2 regions of the Streptomyces sp. BBFR2 genome follow, and region 2 is predicted to be linked to the other one. Evidence: riboswitches for the same ligand, from Rfam matches in the RefSeq annotation. Region 2 holds a riboswitch; the other holds the start of a gene.
What was found. Region 2 has a riboswitch for glycine ahead of gcvP (aminomethyl-transferring glycine dehydrogenase). Riboswitches for the same ligand answer to the same signal wherever they lie in the genome.
Positions count from the first base shown of each region.

Region 1: it holds a riboswitch for glycine, as region 2 does, so the genes downstream of both, gcvT (glycine cleavage system aminomethyltransferase GcvT) here and gcvP (aminomethyl-transferring glycine dehydrogenase) in region 2, are expected to answer to the same signal.

Region 1 is NZ_CP172415.1:1,859,835-1,865,380, reverse strand. It holds gene glyA (serine hydroxymethyltransferase) at 1-1,252, opposite strand, end outside; gene gcvH (glycine cleavage system protein GcvH) at 1,320-1,697, opposite strand; gene gcvT (glycine cleavage system aminomethyltransferase GcvT) at 1,837-2,964, opposite strand; glycine riboswitch at 3,110-3,204, opposite strand; gene ACGH2B_RS06685 (AAA family ATPase) at 3,483-4,412, shown strand; gene ACGH2B_RS06680 (enhanced serine sensitivity protein SseB) at 4,678-5,484, shown strand; gene ACGH2B_RS06675 (enhanced serine sensitivity protein SseB C-terminal domain-containing protein) at 5,543-5,546, shown strand, end outside.
Region 2 is NZ_CP172415.1:6,398,641-6,404,186, reverse strand. It holds gene ACGH2B_RS26390 (hypothetical protein) at 1-187, shown strand, start outside; gene ACGH2B_RS26385 (DUF5999 family protein) at 558-764, shown strand; gene gcvP (aminomethyl-transferring glycine dehydrogenase) at 826-3,711, opposite strand; glycine riboswitch at 3,899-3,995, opposite strand; gene ACGH2B_RS26375 (PRC-barrel domain-containing protein) at 4,059-4,490, shown strand; gene ACGH2B_RS26370 (DNA polymerase IV) at 4,517-5,546, opposite strand, start outside.

The DNA.
Region 1 (5,546 bases), 4.5 Mb from region 2:
AGGGGTAGAGCGGGTGCTTCGCGGCGAGGGCGGCGACCCGCGCCTTGAGCGACTCGGCGTCGTACGACGGCTTCAGCGCCTCGGCGATGATGTCGGCGACCTCGCGGAAGTCGTCGGCGTCGAAGCCGCGGGTGGCCAGCGCCGGGGTGCCGATCCGCAGACCCGAGGTGACCATCGGGGGCCGCGGGTCGTTCGGGACGGCGTTGCGGTTGACGGTGATGCCGACCTCGTGGAGACGGTCCTCGGCCTGCTGGCCGTCCAGCTCGCTGTCGCGCAGGTCGACCAGGACGAGGTGGACGTCGGTGCCGCCGGACAGGACGGAGACGCCCGCCTCGGTGACGTCCGGCTGCACCAGGCGCTCGGCCAGGATGCGGGCGCCGTCCAGGGTGCGCTGCTGGCGCTCCTTGAACTCCTCGGACGCCGCGACCTTGAAGGAGACCGCCTTCGCCGCGATGACGTGCTCCAGCGGACCACCCTGCTGACCGGGGAAGACCGCGGAGTTGATCTTCTTGGCCAGCTCCTGGGTGGAGAGGATCACGCCGCCGCGCGGACCGCCCAGGGTCTTGTGGGTGGTGGTGGTGACGACGTGGGCGTGCGGCACCGGGTTGGGGTGCAGCCCCGCGGCGACCAGACCGGCGAAGTGCGCCATGTCGACCATCAGGTACGCGCCGACCTCGTCCGCGATCTTGCGGAAGGCGGCGAAGTCGAGCTGGCGCGGGTAGGCGGACCAGCCCGCGACGATCAGCTTCGGGCGGTGCTCCTTGGCGAGCCGCTCGACCTCCTCCATGTCGACCAGGTTGGTCTTCTCGTCGACGTGGTAGGGCACCACGTTGTAGAGCTTGCCGGAGAAGTTGATCTTCATGCCGTGGGTGAGGTGGCCACCGTGGGCGAGGTTCAGGCCCAGGATGGTGTCGCCCGGCTTGATCAGCGCGAACATCGCGGCGGCGTTGGCCTGCGCACCGGAGTGCGGCTGGACGTTGGCCGCCTCCGCGCCGAAGAGCTCCTTGATGCGGTCGATGGCGATCCGCTCGACCACGTCGACGTGCTCGCAGCCGCCGTAGTAGCGGCGGCCGGGGTAGCCCTCGGCGTACTTGTTGGTGAGAACCGAGCCCTGCGCCTCCATGACGGCGACCGGAGCGAAGTTCTCCGAGGCGATCATTTCGAGGGTGGACTGCTGACGGTGCAGCTCGGCGTCGACGGCGGCGGCGACGTCGGGGTCGAGCTCGTGGAGGGAGCTGTCGAGAAGCGACATGGGTCTTCTCCTGGAGGGTTCAGGGGGCGCGGAGCGCTTCGGTACGGGCGGCGGCCGAGCGGCGGACTCAGCCGGCGGTGAAGGCGGTGTACTCGTCCGCGGAGAGCAGGTCGCCCGGCTCCCCGGTGATCTTCACCTTGAACAGCCAGCCGCCCTCGAACGGGGCGGTGTTCACCAGCGAGGGGTCGTCGGTGACACCCTCGTTGACCTCGGTGATCTCGCCGTCGACCGGCGCGTAGAGATCGCTGACCGACTTGGTCGACTCCAGCTCACCGCAGGTCTCGCCCGCCGTGATCGTGGAGCCGACCTCCGGGAGCTGCACGTAGACGACGTCGCCGAGCGCGTTCGCCGCGTGCTCGGTGATGCCGACCGTCGAGACGCCGTCCTCGGCGCCCGACAGCCACTCGTGCTCCTTGCTGTAGCGCAGCTGCTGGGGGTTGCTCATGGGTCGATTCTCCTGTACGCGAGGGTGTGGTGGTGAAAGGGGTCTGCACAGTGAGACACAGCGGCGGCGGCCCGGCCGCGCCGGACCGGCCCGGCGGCCCCGTACGGCGGATCCGGGCGGCGATGTGTCCCGTTACGGGCTACTTCTCCCGCTTGTAGAAGGGCAGCGCGACGACCTCGTACGGCTCGTGGCTGCCACGGATGTCGACCTTGACGCCCGCGGTGCCCGGGGCGGCGTGCGCGGCGTCGACGTACGCCATCGCGACCGGCTTGCCCAGGGTCGGCGACGGCGCGCCGGAGGTCACCTCACCGATGACGGTGCCCTCGGCGTCCACCACCGGGTAGCCCGCCCGCGGCACCCGGCGGCCCTCGGCGATCAGACCGACGAGCTTGCGCGGCGGCTGCTCCTCGGCGCGCGCGGCGGCCGCCTCCAGCGCGGCGCGACCGACGAAGGCGCCGCCGTTGGATGTCTTCTCGAACTTCACGACCCGGCCCAGACCCGCGTCGAACGGTGTGGTCGCCGTCGTCAGCTCGTGGCCGTAGAGCGGCATGCCCGCCTCCAGGCGCAGCGTGTCGCGGCAGGACAGCCCGCATGGGACCAGCCCGGCGTCCTTGCCCGCCGCCAGCAGAGCCTCCCAGAGCGCGGCCGCGTCCTCGGGCCGGACGAACAGCTCGAAGCCGTCCTCGCCGGTGTAGCCGGTGCGCGCGATGAGCGCAGAGACCCCGGCGACCGTGCCGGGCAGCCCGGCGTAGTACTTCAGCCCGTCGAGGTCGGCGTCGGTGACGGCCTTGAGGATGCCGGGGGACTCGGGGCCCTGCACGGCCAGCAGCGCGTACGCGTCGCGGTCGTCGCGGATCGCGGCGTCGAAACCGCCGGCCCGGGCGGTCAGCGCGTCCAGGACGGTCTGCGCGTTGGAGGCGTTGGCGACGACCATGTACTCCGTCTCGCCCAGGCGGTAGACGATCAGGTCGTCGAGGATGCCGCCGTCCTCCTGGCAGATCATGGTGTAGCGGGCGCGGCCCGGCTTCACGGAGCCGATGTTGCCGACCAGCGCGTGGTCGAGGAGGTCGGCCGCCTGCGGGCCGGTGACGGTGATCTCGCCCATGTGGGAGAGGTCGAAGAGACCGGCGCGGGTGCGGACGGCGAGGTGCTCGTCGCGCTCGCTGGCGTAGCGCAGCGGCATGTCCCAGCCGGCGAAGTCGGTCATGGTCGCGCCCAGCGCGCGGTGGACGGCGTCGAGCGCGGTGCGGCGGGGGGCATCGGTCATGGTGGGCTCCCGGACAGGGTGAGAGGACATGTCTCCCCATCTGTCATCGGAACCTGAGAGGTTCACCGGAATCCCGCGAACGGGCCGGTTTGCACCTTGGGTGGAACCGCTCCCGTACGGGCCGCGGCTCGCTTTTCAGATCTGCCTCGCCCGCGCGGTATAGGGGCCTGAGAGATTCAAGGGAGGACTTGCTCCTTCGGCGCCCCGGCGCGCGGCCGGGGACTCTCCCGCGCGGATTCAAGCGGCCGGTATGGAGTTTGACCGTGCACGGCGCGACGCCTTGAGTGCACGGGGCGCCGACATCATCGCACGGGAACGCCGCACGTAGGAGCCCCGGCCCGGAACCCGCCCGGCGGCCCGGACGGAACGCTTCCGCACGGCGCCGCCCGGGACCGCGCACCGCCCGCGGCGCGGCACCGGAACACCCCGCGTCTTGAAGGGCATTACCTTTCCTTGACACTGTGCGGGAGGGGACGGGGCCGCCGCCCGGCCCCGCCGAGGGGGAAGGGGCGATCACGGTGCAGAGCGAAGCCGCGCGCACGGCCGTACCGGCGACCGGGGGCACCGCGCCGCCCCGGCCCGTCCCCGGACCTCGCGGCGCCCGGCCGCCGAGGGCGGCACCGGAGACCCGTCCGGCACCGGAGACCTGTCCGCCGGAGACCCGTCCGGCACCGGAGGCGCGCCGCGGGCCGCGCCCGGACGCGGGCCCGGTTGCCGCCCCGGACGCGCCGCCCCGCGAGGCACGGCCGGACACCGCCCCGGACGCGTACCCGGGGACCGCCCCGGCTCCGGACGCCGCCCCCGCCGTCACCGACCTGCGGGGACGCCCCGCCGCCGGGCTCCCGGCCGAACTCCGCTTCGCCGCGGGCGCCCTGATCGTCGTCTCCGGGCTGCCCGGCAGCGGCAAGAGCACCCTGATGCACCGCGTCGTCCCCGCGGCCGACGGCGGGGGCGACCCCGTCCACCGCGTCGACTCCCAGGACGTCCGCGAGCGCTGGGAGCGCGGCCGGCTGCGCCGGGTGCCGTACGCCCTCTACCGGCCACTCGTCCGGGTGGCGCACTACCTCGGGCTGCGCCGGGTGCTGCGCTCGGGCCGGAGTGCGGTGGTGCACGACTGCGGGACGCAGACCTGGGTGCGCCGCTGGATCGCCCGCGCGGCGCGGCGCGGCGGGCGCCGCCCGCACCTGCTGTTGCTCGACGTCCCGCCCGAGGTGGCACGGCGCGGCCAGCGCTCGCGCGGGCGCGGGGTGTCCGGCTACGCCTTCGCCCGGCACCGTACGGCCGCCCGGCGGCTGATCCGGGACGCCGCGGCGGGGCGCCCGCCCCGGGGGTTCGCCTCGGCCGTCCTGCTGGACCGGGCCGCGGCGGACCGGCTGCGTACGCTCCGGTTCGGCGGCGGCGGGCCCGCGCCCCGGGCGGCGGACGCGGCGGCGCCGCCACTCGTCTAGGGTTCGGTCGTCACCCTCCGTCCGCCCCTTTCCGGGCGGCCACCGGAGGGCGGCGACAGGGCCTGGGGGTTGTCCTGTCGGTCTTCGTGGGTCATGGCGGCCGGTGGTGCGCGCCGCGGGGCGGAGCCTTCCGCGGGCAGGAGCCCGCGGGCGGGACGGCGCCGCGGCGAGGCGCGCTGCCGCTCGCCACGGCCCCGCGAGGACCCGCAGGACACCCCCTAAGCTCATCGGCCAGAGCGCGCGGTACGGAAGCGGATGGATGGACATGGACTTTCCCGAGCAGGGGATCGAGCAGGGAATACCGCGGCCGGCGTGGCCCGCCAACGAGTTGGAGGAGGTCCTCGCGGCCTCGGTCGGCCACCCCGGCGCGGGCGGCCGGATCGTGGAGGTGCTGGGCCGCAGCCGGGTGTGGGTGCCGCTGCCCAACGGCGGCGGCCCGGACGCCGCGGGCCCCGGCGGCCGGGGCCTGGACCTGCCCACCGTCGAGATCGACGACGTCGCGTACGTCCCGGTGTTCAGCTCCGAGCAGGAGTTCCTGCGGACCGTCGGCGCCCACATGTCCTTCACCGTCGCCCCGGCGAAGGAGTTCGCCCGGGGGCTGCCGCCGCTGCTCGGTATCGCCGTCAACCCCGGCGGCACGGTCGGCACCGCGCTGCCCGCGCCCGCGGTGGCCGAGCTGTGCCGGGAGGCGGGGGCCGGGGTGCCCGCGCCGACCGGCGGCCGGGTGCGGCTCTTCGAGCCGGACTGGCAGGAGGAGCCGGTGGACTTCCTCGCGGCCGCCGGGCTGGAGTTCTCCGGTGCCGGAATTGTCCTGACTGCCCGGCGTGCCCTGGCAAGTGTGGAGGGCGACACGCCCGCGCTCTTCGTCGGGGTCGAGATCGACGCCACCCTCGCCAACCCCTACGACGACGCCACCCGCGAGACGGTCCTCGCGGCCCTGGGGCGCGCGCTCGGCACGGTGCCGGTGGCCTGGCCCGTCCAGTTGGTGCTGCTGGACGTCGCCCAGGGCGACCCGGTCGCCGACTGGATGACGGCGCGCGTACGGCCCTTCTACTCCCGGGACCACTCGTAAGCTGGACGGACGACGGGCGGGCGTACCCCACGCGGCCGCCGGAGAAGGGACGGACCACGTGA
Region 2 (5,546 bases):
GCTGTGGCTGCACCACGACACCGCCTCCGACGGCACCTCGGGGACGCCGGCGCCGGGCGATCTGCTGGTGCCGCTCGCCCCCGCCCCGCCCGGGATCGCCGCACACCTCCCGCAGCGGGTGGCCGACCTCCTGCCGCGGCTCAGCGACCGTCTCGCCCCGCCGCCGCTCCTCGGCTCCACCGCCTGAGGACGTCCGGACGTACCGGCGGACGGGACCGACCGCCCGGACCGGCGCGTTCCGCACGGCGTACGCACCACCTCACCGAGCGCCCCGCGAGCCCTCCAAGGCCGCGGGGCGCTCGGCCGTACGACCCCTGTGCACCCGTCCGCCGCCTCTCCTCCAACCGCTGTGGCACGACGCGCATTTGGGCGCAACCGCCCGCACGGGTGACACGTCCGTACCGAGTGCGTACCACTGCTGCGAAATCCCTGCGGAAATCCGTCCGCAGGGCAACACTTGAGTCCAACCGAAGGAAACGGGGGAAGCGGCCATGACCACTTCGAGTTCATCGAGCCGCACGACGACGTTCACCCATCCGCAGCGAAAGACAATGCCCATGTGTCAGCACCAGCCGCCCTGCCCGACCGCCGACTCCACCGACCGGGAAGCCGCACATCCTGTGGCGCACCACCCGGAGCAGGGCTGGAGCCTGTTGTGCAACGGCGTTCTCCTCTTCGAGGACACCGGTGAGCTTCTGCCGGACGGTCAGGTCATCGCCCCGCACCGTCCGGACGGCACACCCCGGGTCGCCACCACCGTCTGACCCGTCGCACGTCAAAGGGCCCCCGGCGTCATCGCCGAGGGCCCTCATCGCTGCGCGGGCGTCAGCCGTCGTACTCCGTCAGCGGCGGGCAGGAGCAGACGAGGTTGCGGTCGCCGAAGGCGCCGTCGATACGGCGGACCGGCGGCCAGTACTTCTCCGCCGCCACGACACCTGCCGGGAAGACGGCCTCCTCGCGGGTGTACGGGTGCGCCCACTCACCGCCGAGCGCGTCCGCGGTGTGCGGGGCGTTGCGCAGCGGGTTGTCGTCCTTGTCCCACTCGCCGCTGCCGACCTTCTCGATCTCCGCGCGGATGGCGATCATCGCGTCGCAGAAGCGGTCCAGCTCGGTGAGGTCCTCGCTCTCGGTCGGCTCGATCATCAGCGTGCCGGCCACCGGGAACGACATCGTCGGGGCGTGGAAGCCGTAGTCGATGAGGCGCTTGGCGACGTCGTCGATGCTCACGCCCGTGGCCTTGGTGAGCGGCCGGACGTCGATGATGCACTCGTGCGCGACCAGCCCGCCGGGCCCGGTGTAGAGCACCGGGTAGTGCGGCTCCAGGCGCTTGGCGATGTAGTTGGCGGAGAGCACCGCGACCTGGGTGGCGCGCTTGAGGCCCTCACCGCCCATGAGACGGACGTACGCCCAGGAGATCGGCAGGATGCCGGCCGAACCCCAGGGAGCGGCGGAGATCGGGCCGACACCGGTCTCCGGGCCCGCGGTGGGCTGGAGCGGGTGGTTGGGGAGGTACGGCGCGAGGTGCGCGCGGACGCCGACCGGGCCGACGCCGGGGCCACCGCCGCCGTGCGGGATGCAGAAGGTCTTGTGGAGGTTCAGGTGCGAGACGTCGCCGCCGAACTTCCCCGGCTCGGCGAGCCCGACCAGCGCGTTCAGGTTGGCACCGTCCACGTAGACCTGGCCGCCCGCGTCGTGCACCGCGGCGCAGATCTCGGTGATGTGCTCCTCGAAGACGCCGTGCGTCGACGGGTAGGTGACCATCAGGACGGCCAGCTCGTCGCGGTGCTTGTCGATCTTGGCGCGGAGGTCGTCGGTGTCGACCTCGCCGTCCTCACCGGTCTTGACGACGACGACCTTCATCCCGGCCATCACGGCGCTCGCGGCGTTGGTGCCGTGCGCCGAGGACGGGATGAGGCAGACGGTGCGCTGCTCGTCACCGTTGGCGCGGTGGTACGCGCGCACCGCCAGCAGACCGGCCAGCTCACCCTGGGAGCCGGCGTTCGGCTGGATGGAGACCTTGTCGTAGCCGGTGACGGCGGCCAGCCGCTCCTCCAGCTCCTGGATGAGGGTGAGGTAGCCCTGCGCCTGCTCGGCGGGGGCGAAGGGGTGCAGTTGCCCGAACTCCGGCCAGGTGACCGGCTCCATCTCCGTCGTCGCGTTCAGCTTCATCGTGCAGGAGCCGAGCGGGATCATGCCGCGGTCGAGCGCGTAGTCCTTGTCGGACAGCCGGCGCAGGTAGCGCAGCATCGCGGTCTCGGAACGGTGCTGGTGGAAGACGGGATGGGTGAGGTAGCCGTCGGTACGCAGCAGGCTCTCGGGCAGCGCGTCGGCGGCCGCCGCGTCCAGTTGCTCGACGTCACCGCAGACGCCGAAAGCGCGCCAGACGGCGGCGAGCTGCGTCCGGCCGGTGGTCTCGTCACAGGCGATGCCGACGTGGTCCGCGTCGGTCAGGCGGAGGTTGACACCGGCCTCCCGGGCAGCCGCGACGACGTCGGCGGCCCGTCCCGGCACCCGGGCGGTGAGGGTGTCGAAGTACGCGCCGTGCACCAGCTCCACGCCACCGGCCTTCAGCCCCTCGGCGAGGACCGTGGCGTAGCGGTGGGTGCGGCGGGCGATGGCGGCCAGCCCGTCCGGGCCGTGGTAGACCGCGTACATCCCGGCCATGACGGCGAGCAGCACCTGCGCGGTACAGATGTTGCTGGTCGCCTTCTCACGGCGGATGTGCTGCTCACGGGTCTGCAGGGCGAGGCGGTACGCCTTGGTCCCGTCGGCGTCGACGGAGACGCCCACCAGGCGGCCGGGCAGGCTCCGGGCGAACTTCTCCCGTACGGCCATGAAGCCGGCGTGCGGACCGCCGAAGCCCATCGGCACACCGAAACGCTGGGTGGTGCCCACCGCGATGTCGGCGCCCAGCTCGCCCGGAGAGGTGAGGAGGGTCAGGGCCAGCAGGTCGGCGGCGACGGTGACGACCGCGCCCAGCTCCTGGGCCTGCGCGATGACGGCACGGGGGTCGCGGACCGCGCCGGACGCCCCCGGGTACTGCAGCAGCACACCGAAGACGCCCCGCTCGGCGATCTCGGCGGGGATGCCGTCACTCAGGTCGGCGACGACGACCTCGACGCCGGTGGGTTCGGCGCGCGTCCGGATGACGGCGACGGTCTGCGGCAGGCAGTCGGCGTCGACGAGGAAGACGCCCTGCTTGACCTTGCCGACCCGCCGGGAGAGCGCCATGGCCTCGGCGGCGGCGGTGCCCTCGTCCAGGAGCGACGCGCCGGAGGTCGGCAGGCCGGTGAGGTCGGCGACCATCGTCTGGAAGTTCAGCAGCGCCTCCAGCCGCCCCTGCGAGATCTCCGGCTGGTAGGGGGTGTACGCCGTGTACCAGGCGGGGTTCTCCATGACGTTGCGCAGGATCACCGGCGGGGTGAACGTGCCGTGGTAGCCGAGGCCGATCATCGAGGACAGGACCTGGTTGCGCTGGGCGAGTCCGCGCAGCTCGGCGAGGACCTCCGCCTCCGAACGGCCCTGCGGCAGCCCCAGCGCCTCAGCGCTCTTGATCACGTCGGGCACCGCGGTGGCGGTCAGCTCGTCCAGCGAACCGAATCCGACCTGCGCGAGCATCTTCGCCTGCGCCTCGTGGTCCGGACCGATATGCCGGTGCTCGAAGGGCGTACCGCGCTCCAGCTCGGTCAGGGGGATGCGATTGGTGGTCATCTGCGGGGGCCTCCTGGTCTCAACGACCTACGAGGGGCACCACGGCGCTGGTGCCCGGACGGCCTCCCCCTCTGTCATCTCAACCTGAGAGCTTCACCGGCCCGCGACCGCGGCCCGGCTTTCACCGTCGGTGAGGAGGGGTTCCGGCGCTGCGTCGTCCGTGGCCCGCCCTGCTTTCCAGAGTGACCTCGTCCGAGCGGTACGTGTGCCTGAGAGTTTCCGGGGAGGATTTGCTCCTTCGGCGTCCGCGCCGCGAACGACGTGGACTCTCCCGCACGGGGTCAGCGGCCATTTGCCAGCCTACCAGCGCGTCATCCGGGGGATCCTTCGAGTGGCCGACATGGGAAATGTGCCGTTTGGTAGGTGTGACCAGGCAGTTGCGACCAGTTGGAGGGGCCGTGCAAACCGATATCGACCCGCGGAGCCTGATCGGCCGCAAGGCATACGACCGCCAAGGCGCCAAGATCGGCACCGTGGACGAGGTCTACCTCGACGACGCCACCGGCGAACCCGAATGGGCGGCAGTGCGCACCGGACTTTTCAGCCGCGACGCCTTCGTCCCCCTGGAGCCGAGCCGCCTGGTCGACGACGCCCTGCACATCCCTTACGACCGCAAGCTGATCAAGGGCGCCCCGGACTTCGGCGTCGGCCGCCACCTCTCCCCCGAGCAGGAACTCCAGCTTTACCACCACTACCGACTGGACATCACCTCCCCCGCGGACATCGAGCGGCCCCCCGCCGACAAGAACTTCGGCAACATCGCGGGAGCGGACGACTGACCCACGGGAGCGGACGACCGGCCCGCTCACCGACGATCCGAGCCTCGATCCCCGGGCGCTGGTGCAGACCCTGGCGCCGACTCCGGCTCCGGCTCTGCCGCCCACTCCGACTCCGCCTCCGCCTCTGCCGCTGGTGCTGGCTCCAGCTCCAGCTCGGGCTTCGGCTCTGCCGCTGGCTCCGGCACTAGCTTCGGCTCGGGCTCGGACACTAGCTCCGGCTCCGGCCCTAGCACCGGCCGACCGGATATCGAGCGGCCGGACATTCCCTCCGGCCCGCCTCCTCCGCTCCTGACCGGCACCGCTCCCGCGCCCGTCCCGCCCCGCCCCGGGTCCGGCGTCGGCGCGCCGCCCACCAGCGGCAGCGGCTCCCCGGGCCGTAGCGCCGGATCGTCCACGGCGAAGGTCTTCACCCGCCCCGGCGCCGACCACGGCTGCTCGAACCGCACCGTCACCCGCCCCACCCCGCTGCCTTGCACCCACCCCGCGCCGTAGTCGTCATGGACGACGTCCAGCCCGGGATGCCAGCGGCGCGGCCGCTCCTCCTGCGGTTCCGCCTCGCCCCTCGCCGCCCCGCTCTCCGCCGCTTCCAGGGCCTGCTGCGCCGCTTCGACGGCCTCCCGCTCCGTGGCGAGCTGGGCGAAGAGATCCTCCTGGGTGAAGTCGGCCAGCCCGCTCACGCCCACGCCCAGCAGCCGCACCCCGCCCGTGGTGTCGACCAGGTCCAGCAGGCGGACGGCCGCCTCCCGCACCACCGCGGGGTCATCGGTGGGCCCGCGCAGCGTCTCCGACCGCGTCAGGGTCGAGAAGTCGTAGTTCCGCACCTTGATCACGACCGTACGACCGGAACGGCCGGCGGCCCGCAACCGCTCCACACACCGCTCCGCCAGCCGCACCAGTTCGTTGCGCACCCGGGTGCGGTCGGTGAGATCGACCTCGAAGGTGTCCTCCACCGACACCGACTTCGCGTCCCGCTCCGCGACGACCGGCCGGTCGTCCCGGCCCAGCGCCATCGCGTACAGCCCCGTCCCGTGCGCCCTGCCCAGCAGCCGCACCAGC